Wigglesworthia glossinidia endosymbiont of Glossina morsitans morsitans (Yale colony): one gene and its partner. The protein of the gene in region 1 interacts with the protein of each later gene in a pairwise test. Links are inferred from orthologs where the notes say so. Each region holds a gene or a part of one and is shown in the gene's direction. Other genes may lie near its edges. The genes, in order: groL and grpE.

Region 1 (8,295 bases):
TTATTTTAAGATAAATTCAGATAAAATAAATTTTATTTTTTAGATTTTAAATACTTTCAAGGAGCAAGTGATGCGTCACTACGAAATAATATTTATGGTGCATACCGATCAAAGTGAACAGGTATCTAAAATTATTGAACATTATACTACAATTATTAAAAAAAATTCAGGATATGTACATCGATTAGAAGATTGGGGCAGAAGGCAATTAGCTTACCCAATTAAAAAATTACATAAAGCACATTACGTTCTCATGAATATAGAAACATCTACAAAGATATTAGAAGAAATTATACAAGATTTAAAATTAAATAGCGCTATATTAAGAAATATGATTTTAAAAATTAAATCTGCCGTTACAGAGCCGTCTCCTATGTTTAAAGTCAAAGAAGAAAAAAATATAGATAATGGAAATTAATTTGTTAAAATTAATAGATTTTGATAACAAAATTCTATATATATTAAAAATATTTTAAAGTTTTTAAAAAAAATTCAAACGAGAAAATCAAATAAATTAAATTTTTTAAAAAATTTTTATTTTTGATTTAAACACCTATATGTTTTTAAATTTTTTGGAGAATATTGATAATGCGTAACTTTCGTAGACGTAAGTTTTGTCGATTCACAGTAGAAAAGATTCATCATATAGATTATAAAGATATTGCTCTTTTAAAGAACTATGTTACGGAAAATGGGAAAATAGTGCCAAGTAGAATTACCGGAACACGTGCTAAATATCAAAGAAAACTTTCTAAAGCTATTAAGAGAGCACGCTATTTATCACTTTTACCATATACTGACCATCACAATTAAAAAAAATCTAAAAATTTAAAAAAAATATACGGAACTAAAATGCAAATTATTTTATTAAAAAAAATTATTAATTTAGGTAATCCCGGAGATCAAGTTAGTGTTAAACCTGGATATGCTAGAAATTTTTTATTTCCTAGAAATTTAGCCATCATAGCTTCTGAAGAAAATGTGAAACATTTTGAATATAAAAAAATTAAACTAGAAGAAAAATTAAAATACGAAACATCTTTATTAGTAAATCGATGTGACAAGATAAAGAACTTAAAGTGTATTGAAATTAGTTGTAAAGCAGGACGTAATGGTAAATTATTTGGATCTGTCGGAGCACGACAGATTGCAGAAAAAATTAAAGAAAAAAACGTACACGTAATGAAACATGAAATTAAATTAATAGACGGTCCTTTAAGATTAATTGGTTCATATAAAGTAAAAATTCAAATAAATCAAAAAATTTTTACTACTATTGATGTAATACTAAAAAATAACATTTAGTAGTATATTTTATGAAATAAGATCTATAATGAAATTTTTTGTACGTTTACTGCGATATTTTGTATTGATTGTAATTAAAATCAATACACAGCTTAAATTTTTCATTAAAAAACTAAAATGTACTATAAATATAATGTTCAAAAAATAATTAAATTAAAATTTTAGAATTTAAAAATCCATTAATATTTAAAAAATTTTTCATTCTTTAAGATTTATTTCAGACAATTTTTGTATTTTTTTTGAAATGTTTTCAATATGGTATTTTAAATAAGAAAATTTTAGATTATTTAAATATCCAAATATAATGCAACATAGATTCTATTTTATACATCTTAAAAGGAGTTTAGATATGACTGACGAAGTAGATTTAGCAAGTCAAAGTGAAGAAGAATTCCGACAGTATTCTTTATCACGCCATCAAGCGTATGCGCTTCCAATTAACGGGCGTTGTTATAATTGTGAAGAATCAACTTCAGGAAATTTTTGTTGTGTGGAGTGTCGAGAAGATTGGGAAAAAAGAAAATATTTTGAACGTCAAAAAAAAGTTGATTGATTTTTGTAGAATATTCTATATAAAAATTTTAAATTAATAAAAAATTCTAAAGCAGATAAAATCTTAAATAAATAAGTTATCTGCTTTATTTAATTTCTGGAAAATTTAAATTTAATTTTATATAAGATATATTCTAAATGAATTTCATAATGCATCTATTAATTTTTTAAAAATAACAGAATAATGAAAAATAAAAACTTTTTCAGTATAATTAAAAATCAAAAACGATTTTTTTTATGTACCCCTTGAAGGATTGTATATTGATCCCCATTTAGGTATCACTGGCGCCGAAATCTATTGATAATTAATTAAAAATATAATTTAAAATTTTTAATTTAAAATTAAATATAGTTTTGGGATTTTGTTTTATAACTAATACGGACTTTCTTTCTCAAGGGGAGCTATTAAATGAAAATTCGCCCACTACATGACCGCGTTATTATTAAACGCAAAGAAGCGGAAGCCAAGTCTGCAGGAGGCATAGTTCTAACCGGTTCTGCCGCAAATAAATCTACTAGAGGTAAAGTATTAGCAGTAGGACACGGACGTATTTTAGATAATGGAGAAGTAAAACCTTTAGACGTAAAAATTGGAGACATCGTCATCTTTAACGACGGATATGGTGTAAAAGTAGAAAAAATTGATAATGACGAAGTGCTGATAATGTCCGAAAGCGACATTCTGGCGATAGTTGAAAAATAATCTGCATACAATCATATGAACTGAAGAATTCGAGGAATAATCAAAATGGCAGCTAAAGAGGTAAAATTCGGTAATGACGCTCGTTCTAAAATGCTTCGAGGCGTAAACGTTCTAGCTGATGCAGTCAAAGTAACTCTTGGACCAAAAGGACGGAACGTAGTATTGGATAAATCTTTCGGTGCACCAATGATAACAAAAGATGGCGTCTCTGTAGCACGTGAAGTCGAGCTTGAAGACAAATTCGAAAACATGGGAGCTCAAATGCTTAAAGAAGTTGCTTCAAAAGCAAATGATGCTGCCGGAGACGGTACTACTACAGCAACTGTTTTAGCGCAATCAATAGTAAATGAAGGCTTAAAAGCTGTTGCAGCCGGAATGAATCCGATGGATTTAAAGCGCGGTATCGATAGAGCAGTAATAGGAGCAGTAGAAGAGCTAAAAAAATTGTCCGTACCTTGTTCGGACTCAAAATCAATTGCGCAAGTTGGAACAATTTCTGCTAATGCCGATAGAACAGTAGGTACTTTAATAGCTGAAGCTATGGAAAAAGTAGGGAAAGAAGGCGTAATTACTGTTGAAGAAGGATCAGGATTACAGGATGAATTAGATGTTGTTGAAGGAATGCAATTTGATCGAGGATATTTATCACCTTACTTCGTAAATAAACCAGAAGCACGCTCAGTAGAATTAGATAATCCATTTATTTTACTTTCAGATAAAAAAATTTCTAATATTCGCGAAATGCTTCCAATTTTAGAATCTGTTGCGAAAGCAGGAAAGCCTCTATTAATTATTGCTGAAGACGTAGAAGGGGAAGCATTAGCAACATTAGTTGTAAATAATATGCGAGGAATTGTTAAAGTTGCAGCAGTGAAAGCACCAGGATTTGGAGATCGCAGAAAAGCTATGCTACAAGATATAGCTATATTGACTTCAGGAACTGTGATTTCAGAAGAAATGGGATTAGAATTAGAAAAAGCTGCATTAGAAGATATGGGACAAGCAAAACGAGTAGTAATTACAAAAGATACTACTACTATTATAGATGGAACAGGGGATAAAGCAGTAATAAGTAGCAGAGTATCGCAAATTAATCAAGAACGCGACGAAGCATCATCAGATTATGATCGAGAAAAGCTTCAAGAACGTGTAGCTAAATTAGCAGGCGGAGTAGCCGTAATTAAAGTAGGAGCAGCTACTGAAGTTGAAATGAAAGAGAAAAAAGCTAGAGTAGAAGATGCTTTACATGCTACTCGTGCAGCAGTAGAAGAAGGAGTAGTTGCAGGAGGCGGCGTAGCTTTAATTAGAGTTGCTAATCGTATTGTAAATTTAAGAGGAGAAAATGAAGATCAAAATGTTGGAATTAGAGTAGCACGACGTGCTATGGAAGCTCCACTTCGTCAGATCGTAGCTAATGCAGGAGAAGAACCATCTGTAATTGCTAATAAAGTTAAAGCAGGAGAAGGCAATACAGGATATAATGCAGCTACCGAAGTATATGGAAACATGATTGATATGGGAATTCTAGATCCAACTAAGGTAACGAGATCGGCATTACAATACGCAGCTTCTATAGCTGGCTTAATGATTACAACAGAATGTATGATTACAGATCTTCCAAAAGAAGAAAAACCAGACATGAGTAATGCAGGAGCTGGAATGGGAGGAATGGGAGGTATGATGTAAAAAATTCCTCATATTTTTTTCTTTAAGAATGAAAAATTTAAAAATTTAAATGTAAAAATTAGGCCTCAAACTAACTAGTTTGAGGCCGAAAATTTTTTTAAAAATATTTAAATAAATAAATAATTTTTTTAACAAAATTAATATTAATTTTATTTTTATATAGCTAACATTTATGATTAATCATGTATAAATTAATATTAAAAACTATTTTTTTGATATATATTTTAATTGGCAATAATTTTAAAAATTTTGCTTATTCAAGTGAATACAAAAAGCTAGATTTTTTTATTTCTAGTCAATATCAAATTATAGAATTTTTTTCTTTTTATTGCACATACTGTTATCAGTTTGACGAAATATATCAAATTGACAAGCAAATAAAAAATAATTTTTTGAAAAAAAATAAATTTATAAAATATCATGTAGATTTTCTTGGCTCAATGGGCAAGGAACTAACAATTGCATGGACAATAGCAAATTTTTTTAATATAGAGGAAAAAATTAGTCCCGAATTATTTCAAATAGTGCAAAATGTCAATAAAAACATTACAAAAAAAGATATTTGGTTAATTTTTGAAAAATTTGGAATCAACAAAACGCAATATGAATCTGCAAAAAATAGTTTTGCGGTAAAATTTTTTTTAAGTCAACAATATAATATTGAAAAAAAATTAGATCTCAAAAGTGTTCCAAGTATTATAGTAAACAATCAATTTATTATAAATAACGACGAAATTCATGCTAGTTCTATAGAAAATTACACCGAAAGATATATTAACATAATTAGAAATTTATTATCTAATAATTAATATTATCTAAAATAGAACTATCTTATATAAAAATTATATAAGTAAATTTTTAATTATGAATTATATAAATGAAAAAATTATATTAATAGATGGTTCCATATATTTATATCGTGCATATTATGGATTGCCTAATTTAAAAAATAAATTAGGACAACCAATAGGTGCTCTTTACGGAATGATTAGCATGATAAAAAAAATATTAAAAAAATATAATCCTTATTATATAGCTATAATATTTGATTCAGGAAAATGTAATTATAGAAGTCAAATATATGAATTATATAAAAAAAACAGAAACAAAATGCCAGATGATTTATATGTTCAAATACCCAGAATAAAAAAAATACTTAAAAAAATGGGATTATCTATTTTTTCCATTGAAGGTACAGAAGCTGATGATATTATTGGAACAATATCAAAATTATTAGAAAATCAAGGAAGAAAAACACTTATATTTACTAATGATAAAGATATGATGCAATTAGTATCAAATAATATAAACATAATTCATGTCAGCTCTTATCAAAGATTTGATCCTTATGCCGTATATTTAAAATATAGAGTCTTTCCGCATGTAATTTCTGATTATCTTGCTTTGGTAGGAGATGCATCAGATAATATTCCAGGAGCTCCTGGAATAGGAAAAAAAGCAGCCTCAATTTTATTATCTCAATTTTATTCTATTGAAGGCATTTACGAAAATATTAACAATATTAAAAATATGAATTTTTTTAATAAAAATAAAATAATTAAGTCTTTACAGAATAATAGATCTAAAATATTTAAGTATCATAAATTAACTAGAATTAATACTGATATTAAAATAAGATTTTCTATTAAAGATATTAAATTAAAACATCAAAAATCTTATTATTAATAATAATATTTTATATTTTAATTTTCATAATTATTTTATAAAATGTGAATTTTTTATTTTTTAAAAAATAAAGTTTATTGATTTCATTAAAATAAGGTTAAAGATTATTTAAAATCAAAAAAACCTTATTTAAGCGATTTCAAAGTTCCCTTTGGAAAAATATTAGTAATACAATCTTTTTTAATTATTATTAAATTGTTTTCGTACAATTCTAATAAAATATAATTTATATCTATAATTTTTATTATTTTCCCAATAATTCCCGAAGAAGTAAGCACTTCGTCTCCTTTCGCTAAAGAAGTAATTAATTTTTTATGTACATTAGCTCTTTTTTGTTGAGGTCTTAAAATAATAAAATAAAAAACAATACCAAATATTAATAGCATTATTAATAGCGTATATGGGTTATTTTGTGTATTTGGAATTGGATTTTTATCGAAATTTATGTTGTCAAAAAATACATTCATTATATTTTATCTCGGAAAATATTGTAACTTGTATATTATTTTTATTTTTTTTTAAAATTTTGAATTATACTGAATTCTATTTATTTTGATTTCATTTTTTAATTAATCAAATTAAATTTAACTAATATCTTAAAAAGAACCTACTTATTTCTAATAAGATTTTTTTATTACCGTGATTATAGTATAAAATATATATGTTTTAAATACTTTATAATAAATTTATCAAAATTTTAACTTTATAAAAGTTTATATTTAAAATGAAATATCTTTTCAAAAGATAATAATAAATTTTTTTACATTAGTAATGTATATAGATTTACAATCTGTTAACTTAGATTGAAGTTAAATAAACTTCTATCATTAATAATATTTTCAATATAATTTATTTGGTCAAATATATGTCAAAAAAAAATTTTTCTACTTGGCGTATTTTTTGTCGTTTATGGTCTATCATTTCACCTTTTAAAGGAGGGTTAATTATTGCAACAATAGCTCTAATAATTAACGCTACAAGTGATACGCTTATGTTATCTTTACTTAAACCTTTATTAGATGATGGATTTAAAGGACTTAATAATATCATTCCTATTTGGATGCCTCTTACAATTATCGTTTTAATGTGTTCTCGAGGTAGTAGCGGATTTATATCGAATTATTGTTTATCTTGGGTGTCTGGAAAAGTAGTTATGCGTATGCGAAAAAATCTATTTCAACATATTATGCAAATGCCTGTATCTTTTTTTGATCGAAAATCAACTGGTACACTATTATCGCATATTACTTATGATACAGAACAAGTTGCATCATCATCTTCCAGTGTATTGATTACTGTTGTACGAGAAGGATCATTAATAATTGGATTATTTTTTATGATATTTTATCATAGTTGGCAACTATCATCTATTTTAATCGTAATCACTCCTATAGTATTTTTTTTTATTAAATATATCTCTAAAAAATTTAGAAAAATTAACAAAAAAATTCAAAACAATATGGGCATGGTTACTAATAGTGCAGAACAAATGTTAAAAGGTCACAAAGAAATTCGTATTTTTGGTGGTCAAAAAAAAGAAAGCGAACGTTTTAATTATTTTAGTAATTTCATGAGACAACAAAGCATGAAAGTAGTAGTAGCATCTGCTGGATTAGACGTTATTATACAATTTATTGCATCTTTAGCATTAGCAGGAATATTATATATCGCTAGTTTGCCTAAAGTTATAGAAAGTTTAACAGCAGGAACGATTACAGTAATTTTTTCTTCTATGATCGCGTTAATGCGTCCATTAAAATCGTTAACAAATGTAAACTCACATTTTCAAAAAGGCATGGTGGCATGTCAAACGTTGTTTTCTATATTAGATATTCAAAAAGAACAAGATTACGGATCTCTACACATTAAAAGAGCACGAGGCGAAATTAAGTTTAAAAATGTTACATTTACTTATCCCGGGAAAACTCAGCCATCCTTAAAAAATATTAATATTAAAATTTCAGCAGGATACACTGTTGCTTTAATTGGATCTTCTGGTTCAGGAAAATCAACTTTAATAAATTTATTAACTAGATTTTATGATGCGAATCAAGGCACTATTTTTCTTGATAATATCGATTTAAAAAAATATAAATTAGATAACTTAAGAAATCAGATGGCTTTAGTATCACAAAATGTGTATTTATTTAACGATACTATAGCAAATAATATTGCATATGCAAAAAAAGATATTTATTCTAAAAAACAAATTGAAAAAGCTGCTTCTATGGCATATGCAATGAATTTTATTATTAAAATGAAAAACGGATTAAATACAATTATAGGTGAAAATGGTACGTTATTATCTGGAGGACAACGTCAAAGAATTGCGATTGCAAGAGCTCTATTACGCGATTGTCCGA
Region 2 (9,137 bases), 420 kb from region 1 along the record:
TAATTTTAAAAAAAATTTACTTTTTTGAATAAAAATTTTTGCATTTTTTGACATTTTAAATGAAGTTTTACCGTCGCAACTAACAATTACGTTCATCATATTTCTAGGAAATTTTATTTCTATAATGCTTTTATTACTTATGATTAATGTTCTGGAAGATAATTCATGAGAAAACATAGGGATTAGCATAATTACATTTAATGTTGGAATAAGTATTGGTCCTCCTGCAGATAATGAATATGCAGTTGAACCTGTAGGTGTAGATATAATTAAACCATCAGACTTTTGAAAAAATGCAAAATTTCTATCAATATAAACTTCAAATTCGATGATTTTAGCAATTTTTTGAGAATGTATTACTATTTCATTAATTGCCATTTTCTTTTTTGTATAAAAATTATTTTTGAATAAATGAATATCAAGTAAAAATCGATTTTCTATGTAAAAATTTCCATTTAATATATTCTGAAGTTCTTTTAATGCTGAATGTGGATCTAAATCAGTTAAAAATCCTAAACTACCCATATTAATTCCGATAATTTTTGCAGAATATACAGATAATATTTTTGCAGCTTTCAATATGCTACCATCACCACCAACTATGATTACTAAATCTGAAATTTTTCCGATTTTTACAATATTACCAGTTAAAATATTTTTTAAATGCAAAATTTTTGCAATATTTAATTCTAAAATAACCGTATAACCTATACGTTTTAACCAATTATATAATATATTGTATATAGATAATTTTTGTAAACAATATTGATATCCCATAATTCCAATAATTTTAAAAACATGATTCATACAATTCACCGTGTTATGCTAGTTTATGTTATGATTTTTATACTTTATACATAAAAACATCAATTAAAGTAAAACTTTAAATTTTAAAATATATTGATTGGAGATACTTATGAAGAACGATAAAAATATGACAAAAGTTGACGAAAATAATAGTTGTAATCAAAATGTGCAAAAAGATGAAAATACACATGATATATATCTAAAAACGAATCAAATAAAAATTTTCATGAAAATATTATTAAAAAAGATATACTTGCAGAAAAAAAACAAAGTATAGAAAAAGAAAAAGAAATCTTAAAAAAAAATGAAATTATTTTTGAATTAGAAGAAAAAATATCAAAAATGAAAAAAATGCACCATGATCAAATACTAAGAAACAAAGCAGAAATTGAAAATATATTAAAGCGTACTCAGTTAAACATAGAAAAATCTCATAAATTTTCATTAGAAAAATTTTCTATTGCACTTTTACCTATTATTGACAATCTTGAACGCACTTTGGAAGTGTCTAATAAATTGAATACAGATATAAAGCCGATAATTGAAGGTATAAAATTAACTTTGCAAGAATTTACAAAAGTTATGCAATCATTCAATATTACCTGTATTGATAAAATTAATGTTGTTTTTGATCCTAAAATACATGAAGCTATGACTGTTTTAGATACTCAAGAATTTCAACCTAATCAAGTAATGCAAATTATGCAAAAAGGATACATGTTACATGATAGATTATTAAGACCAGCTATGGTAGCTGTATCTAAATAAAATCTAGAAAGAAATTTTTTTTAAAAAATAAAAAAATAATTTTATTTTTTATAATTTTTTTTAAAAATCGAATTAAATTATCTTCTTTTAAAAAGACGACTACCGATGATAGTCGTCTTTTCAATAAACTAAAATATATAAGTATTAACATACGTATTGCGCTAAATCTAAAATTTTACTTGAATACCCGCTTTCATTATCATACCAAGATATGAGTTTCATAAAGTTTTTATTTAGTGCCATACCAGCTTTGGCATCAAATATAGAAGTTAGGCATTCTCCATTAAAATCAGACGATACTACATCTTCTTCGATATATCCTAAAATTCCCTTTAAAGAACTTTTTGATGCATTTTTAATCATATTACATACATCTTTATAAGACGTTTGATGAATAAAATTCACTGTAAGATCTACTACAGATACATTCAAAGTAGGTATACGAAATGATATTCCAGTTATTTTATTTTTTAATTCTGGAATGACTTTTCCGACTGCTTCTGCAGCACCTGTACGTGTAGGAATAATGTTATTTAAACAGCTTCTTCCGATTCTCCAGTTTTGCATGAATTGCCCATCTACAGGATTTTGCGTTGCTGTAACAGCGTGTACTGTAGTCATAAGTGCTTGTTTTATTTCATAATGACTATGCAATATCTTAGCTAAAGGAGCTAAGCAATTTGTTGTACATGATGCATTAGAAATAATTTTTTCGCCTTTATATGTTTCATGATTTACTCCCATTACGAACATTGGTGTGTTGTCATGTGGAGGTGCTGTCATAATTACTTTTTTTGCTCCAGAAAAAATATGTTTTTGAGCATTTTCTTTTGTTAAAAAAAAACCGGTTGCTTCAATTACTACGTCAATGTTTAAATCTTTCCATGGTAATTTAGACGGATCTTTTTCAGAAAAACAATAAATTTTCTTATTATCAATTTTTAAATATGATGATCCTACGAAAATTTCTTTTTTAAATTTACCATGAGTAGAATCAAATTTTAACATATAAGAGATGTAATTAATATTACATAAATCATTAATTGCAATAATATTAACATTTTTTCTTTTTTGTGCTATTCTAAAAATCATACGTCCAATTCTTCCAAAACCATTTAATCCTATATTAATAGACATAAAAATCACCAATAATTTATTATTTATATAAATAAAACATATTGGTACATAAACAAAAACTTATTTATACGTCAAGTATTAATTGTAAAATATTTTTTGTATACACTAAAAAATTAATTTATATTATTTTTTGACATGACATACAAATTGCATAACAATTTTGTGGATCATTCCATATTGACCCATTTAAAGTATTTATGTTCATAAAATTAATAATTTTGTCTATTTCTAAATTTGGAAAAATATATATTAAACAAAATTTAATAATTTGAATTAACATTTTAGTTTGCGTAAAAAATTCAAAAACACTAGATTCATGATCATGCCATTTAATTTGATAAACCGATAAATTTGCTAATTCTGCTGCTTTATTTACTGCATCATCAAAATCACCTAATTGATCGATTAAACCTTTTTTTAATGCGTCTGTTCCTATCCATACATGTCCTTGACCTATGCGATCAACTTCGTTAATTGTTTTATGTCTAGACTTTGCTACTAATGCTAAAAAATTATGATATCCATTTTCAACAGTAAGTTGCATTTTTTTTAAAAATTCTATAGGTAATTTTCTTGTAATTGCAATATTTGCTAGAGGAGAAGTAGAAACTCCATCAGAATAAATACCTAAACTTTCTAAAGTATTTTCTATAGTATTAATAATTCCGAATATTCCAATTGAACCAGTTAGTGTATTTGGACTAGCTATAATATAACTTGCCGGAGTAGAAATCCAATATCCTCCAGATGCTGCAACACCTCCCATAGAAACAATAACAGGTTTTCCAGATTCACGAGTTTCTACGAGTTCAGAACGGATTATTTCAGATGCATTTACGCTCCCTCCTGGACTATTAATTCGTATTATTAAAGCTCGAATTTCTGGATCTAAACGCGCTTGTTTAATTTGTGCTGCAATCATATCTCCGCTAGAAAATCCAGATTTTTCTGGTCCATCTACAATAATACCATTTACAAATATTACTGCTATCTGTCCATTTTGATTAACTTTAGATTGATAATTGTAAATACTAATCTTATTAAAAGATCTTTCATTTTTATTCCATCCAAATATTTTAATCATATCATTTTCAATAGATGGTCTAGAAGCAACGATATCAACTAAATTACTATTTAGCGCAAATTGAGCAGGGTTGCCATCAACAATTTTTAATTTTTCTAAAACTTCTTGTGCAGTAGGAAAAATTTTATTAATCTCAGTATTTCTGTTAGTCGATATAATATCTAAATAATTTCTCCATAATCTTTTAATCCATCTACTATCTGCTGTTCGAGCAGCATCTGACATACTATCTCTAATTACTGGTTCCACTGCAGATTTATATGTACCCACTCTAAAAACATATGTATTAATTTTTAAATTTTTTAAAAATGTTTTATAGTAAAAATTGTTTGTTGCTAATCCATGCAAATCTACTGTACCTTGAGGAGTAAGATAAATTTTATTTGCATAACTAGCCAAAAAGTACTGTACTTGAGTATAATTGTCACTAATTGAATATATTGGTTTTCCAGAACTTTTAAATTCAATTAAAACTTTTCCAATATATTCTAAAGATGTTTGATCTGAACCTGTAAAATCTTTTAAAGACAATACTAATCCGGTAATATTTTTATCATTTTTAGCTTGACGAATAGCATATATTATATCAAATAAAGAATTTTCATATAGTCGTGCATTAGGCGCGCCTAATATTTCACGACTAATTTGTTTAAATCGATTATGCACTGTTGGTTTATCTACAATTGTGCCAACTAAATCAAGTACTAAAGCTCCTTGTTTAGAATCAGGAGGAGTAAGATATATTTGAAAATAAAATATAATACATACAGTAAATATGCATATTAATAATATATTTAAAATTAACTTTCGAGTAAAATTTAATATATTCCATAACCATATGAAGGGATCAAAAATAAATTTCCAAAAAATTTTCATATATTCTCCGAATTAGATTACATTTAAAATTTTTTTTAATCTAAATAAATTAATATACCTAATTTTTGATTATATAAAATAATAAATTTTTATATTAATGAAGTTGTTTTAAAATAAATGATAAATTTATAACAATTTAATAATTTTTACATTAATTTAAATGCAATAAGTATATGGAAGATATAAAGTTGTATTTATTTATTTAAAAATTAATATAATAACGTTTTTTTATTTATTAATTTAAATATATCATCAATATGATATACTATGTAATTATTTTTAATATTATATATTAATATATTATGAAATATCCAAAAAAATATTTATTATCATATTCTCCTAAAATTTCATTAGAGCTATTTTCTTACATTTCTCATCGACCATGGTCTATGCTCTTGTATTCTGGAGAAAAACATACAAAAATAAATCGTTTTGATATTTTAGTAGCTTATCCTGATATCACGTTAATTACCCAAAATAAATATACTTATATTAAACAATATGATTGCAATAAATTTAGTATAAGTACCGAAAATCCATTTTTTCTTGTAAAACAATATCTGCAACATTCTGGAATGCATGCTTCATACGATAGCAATTTACCTTTTCAAGGTGGAGCACTAGGGTTGTTTGGATACGATTTGTCTAAACGTTTATTTTTAATTCCTAACATCTCTAGAAGAGATATATCTGTACCAGATATGGCAATAGGTATCTATTATTGGGCAGTAATTGTAGACCATATTTTGTGTCGTACTACTTTAATTACGCATAAAAAAAATGTTATTAAAATTTTTCAAAAATTGTTAATTAAAAAACAAAATACTTCCAATATGTTTCAATTATATACAAATTGGAATACAAATATGAATTATAAAGCATACAAAAAAAATTTTTATAAAATTAAGCAACATATTTTAAATGGAAATTGTTATCAAATATGTTTAGGGAAAAGATATCAAGCATATTATCGTGGAGATGAATGGAAAATTTTTTGTTATTTGTTAAATTATAACTGCGCACCATTTTCTGCATTTATTAAATTAAAAAAACATAGTATATTAAGTTTTTCTCCAGAATGTTTTTTAAATTTAAAAAATAATTTTATTACCAGTTGTCCAATTAAAGGGACAATTTCAAAATCTAAAAATATTCAAAAAAATCAACAAAATATACTTCAGTTATCAAATTCAATAAAAAATCAAGCAGAAAATCTCATGATAGTAGATTTATTACGTAATGATATCGGAAAAGTAGCGCAAATTGGAACCGTATCAGTTATTGATTTATTTAAAATAAAAACTTTTTCTATAGCACATCATATGGTAAGTACTGTTATAGGGCAATTAAGTTGTGCATATTCTCCACTAGATTTGCTTCAGTCTTGTTTTCCAGGTGGGTCAATTACGGGCGCTCCTAAAATTAGCGCAATGCATATTATTGAAAAATTAGAACCTAATAGAAGAAATGCATGGTGTGGTAGTATTGGTTATATTAGCTGCTGTAACTCTATGAATACTAATATAGTTATTCGTACTTTAATTGCATCAGAAAAACAGTTATTTTGTTCTGTTGGAAGTGGAATTGTATATGATAGTAATTTAGATGAGGAATATCAAGAAGTTATTTTAAAATCTTCATCATTGTTACCCCCATTATTAAATTTTTTAAAAACATCTTAATATTATTTAACTGGAAAATTCACTTAAAATAGCTTTTAAAATATCTACACGAGTTATTAAACCGCGAATTTTATTTGATTTATCTAAAACAAAAACAATTTTCCCGCTGGGATGTTGTAATTTTTTAATTAATTGCAATATGTTGCATGTTATTTGTACTGTAGCAATGACATTACTTTTAGATACACGTTTCAACTGTTTTATGCTATCTATAGAAATTAACTCCGTGATATGTATTATCCCAATAATTTGATCTAACGTTTCATTGCATACAGGAATCATTTTATGCGATTGATTAAAAACACGTTCTTTAATTTTTTTAATTGGTTCTTGTAGATTAATCCAAACAATTTCTTTTCGTAATGTCATTATACTATATAATGAACGTGTAAATAATGATAACATATTAGCAACCATACTACGTTCATCAGATGCAAGATTCGTCAATTTTTCAGTATCTGAGAGATTTTTATCTATTATTGGATCGTCTATATACCCCCCCATTAATCGTACTATTGTTTCGGCAGCACGTTCTCTCATAGGCTTTAATGATTGATTTTTTATTAAATTACGATGTGAAATATGATTAAAAAATTCAATTAATATTGAAAAACTAATTGCAGTATACATATATCCTTTAGGAATATGATACTTAAATCCTTCAGAAATTAAGCTAAATCCTACTATTAATAAAAAACTTAAACACAACACTACTACGGTCTTATGTTTATTCATAAATTGAATTAAAGTTGGTGCTGCAATTAACATAATAACTACAGAGAATATGACTGCAATAATCATGATATATAAATTATTTACCATTCCTACTGCAGTCATGATTGCATCTAATGAAAATATTGCATCTAATACTACAATTTGTACTACCATAATCCAAAAACTAGTATAACCGCGATTTTCTTGAATTTTATTTTCTTTATGTTCAAGTCTTTCATGTAATTCAGTCACGGATTTAAATATTAAAAATAATCCTCCAAATATTAAAATTAAATCACATCCAGAAAACATAATGTTCATTATTGTTATTAATGGTTTAGTTAATGTAACTATCCAAGAAATTAAAGATAACAATCCTATTCGTATAATTAACGCTATACTTAAACCTATTAAGCGTGCACGTTCGCGATGTTGTGGAGGTAATTTATTAGATAAAATAGCAATGAATATTAAATTATCAATTCCTAAAACTATCTCTAATATAATCAAAGTTAACAATCCGGCCCAAGATGAGGGATCTGTTAAAAATTCCATGTAATTACTCCAATTAATGTTATTTTTAAATATTCTGTAATAATTTTTTTAAAAAAATTTATAATCAAATATTTATTGTTATAAATATTTTAATTTCAATTAAATAGATTTAATTACGATATTGAAAGTAAATGTGAATAAAAGGATTGATTAAGTAAAAATTCGATTATTTTTTTTATTTTTATTTTGAGAGTATCTTATACTGATAATCAAATATAGAGATACCCTCTTGGAATAGCGAATCATAATAAATTAAACATAAAATATGTGTGCATTAATTTATAATTTTTTTATTTTAATTTTATATCAAAATCAATAATAAATTTAACTAATTTTTTAAATAAATTTTGAATAATTATTTAATAAAAATTTTTTATAAAAATTTTAATGAAAATTAGTTTTATTTATTAATGTAATGTTCCATTACTAATGCATGTATACGTTTTTCTATAGGAGGATGAGACATGAAAATTTCATTTAAAGAACTTTTTCCATGAATACAAAATGCTAAAATTTCTTTACCAACTTTTGGTTCACAAGTTGTTTGTATTCTTTTTAAAGCTGCAATCATATTTTTTTTGCCTACTAATCTAGCAGATCCTGCATCTGCATAAAACTCTCTTTTTCTAGAAAACCATAATGTAATTGTGCTTGCTAAAATACCGAAAATTAATTCTAATACCATAGATATACATATATACATCCAAGAATTATCATACGCATAAGTATCTTCTTCATCTCTATTTGCAGAAGAAATATTTAATATTAATCGAGCAATAATACGAGATAAAAATATTACAAACGTATTCACTATACCTTGTAACAATGTCATTGTAATCATATCCCCATTTGCGATATGACTAATTTCATGCGCTATTACAGCTTCCGCTTCTTTACGATCCATATTATTTAATAATCCGGTACTAACCGCGATTAATGCAGAATTTTTTTTTGCTCCTGTAGCAAATGCATTAATATCGGCAGCTTCGTATATAGCTATATCTGGAATGCCAATAGACATCTGATTTGCTTGTAAGCGTATCGTATTTAATAACCATTTTTCAGTTTCATTAGAAGCATTTTTAATAATTTGAGCGTTTACCGCGTGTATAGCCATAGTTTTTGATAATAATAAAGATACTATTGATCCTCCGAATCCGAAGAGACCCGACATAATCATTAGCCCTAATATACTAGAGGATTTAATACCAGTAATAGATAATATAATTCCAAATATTATCATAACTGATAAATTAGTTAATATAAAAAGAATAATACGCATCATACAGTAAGCCTCTTTCAATGAAAATAGCAATATGAAATATAAAATTTGCTAAAAAATTATTTTGAAAATTATTTTTATTTTAATTTAAGATAATGAGACATTTAAATTTTAAGTGGTTTTTTGAAAAAATGTATCATTTTTGAAAATTTTTATTTTAATATTTTAAATTTAAACTTTTTTAATCAATTTATGATATTCAAATATAAGAAAATATACAATATAATATTTA

The links.
Region 2: the proteins of groL (region 1) and grpE interact in binary tests that used the Escherichia coli proteins (3 or more experiments, as listed by UniProt). The link is inferred for Wigglesworthia glossinidia endosymbiont of Glossina morsitans morsitans (Yale colony) from one-to-one orthologs.

The regions. Positions count from the first base shown.
Region 1 is NC_016893.1:536,740-545,034, forward strand. Bases 1,970-4,925 are described here. They hold groL (chaperonin GroEL), read left to right. Parts: upstream 1,970-2,605; coding sequence 2,606-4,246; downstream 4,247-4,925. Other genes in these bases: WIGMOR_RS02620 (co-chaperone GroES), read left to right, coding at 2,267-2,560; WIGMOR_RS02630 (DsbA family protein), read left to right, coding at 4,429-4,925. In the rest of the region: rpsF (30S ribosomal protein S6), read left to right, coding at 71-418; rpsR (30S ribosomal protein S18), read left to right, coding at 586-813; rplI (50S ribosomal protein L9), read left to right, coding at 853-1,305; WIGMOR_RS02615 (hypothetical protein), read left to right, coding at 1,610-1,858; more of WIGMOR_RS02630, read left to right, coding at 4,926-5,055; WIGMOR_RS02635 (5'-3' exonuclease), read left to right, coding at 5,111-5,932; preprotein translocase subunit YajC, read right to left, coding at 6,058-6,399; lipid A ABC transporter ATP-binding protein/permease MsbA, read left to right, coding at 6,798-8,295.
Region 2 is NC_016893.1:116,872-126,008, reverse strand. What follows is about bases 68-2,808. They hold grpE (nucleotide exchange factor GrpE), read left to right. Parts: upstream 68-1,041; coding sequence 1,042-1,575; downstream 1,576-2,808. Other genes in these bases: gap (type I glyceraldehyde-3-phosphate dehydrogenase), read right to left, coding at 1,720-2,712; WIGMOR_RS03555 (hypothetical protein), read left to right, coding at 917-1,084; WIGMOR_RS00590 (NAD(+)/NADH kinase), read right to left, coding at 68-807. In the rest of the region: more of WIGMOR_RS00590, read right to left, coding at 1-67; signal peptide peptidase SppA, read right to left, coding at 2,831-4,672; pabB (aminodeoxychorismate synthase component I), read left to right, coding at 4,975-6,354; WIGMOR_RS00565 (TerC family protein), read right to left, coding at 6,361-7,623; protease HtpX, read right to left, coding at 8,024-8,908. UniProt on the Escherichia coli protein: Participates actively in the response to hyperosmotic and heat shock by preventing the aggregation of stress-denatured proteins, in association with DnaK and GrpE. It is the nucleotide exchange factor for DnaK and may function as a thermosensor.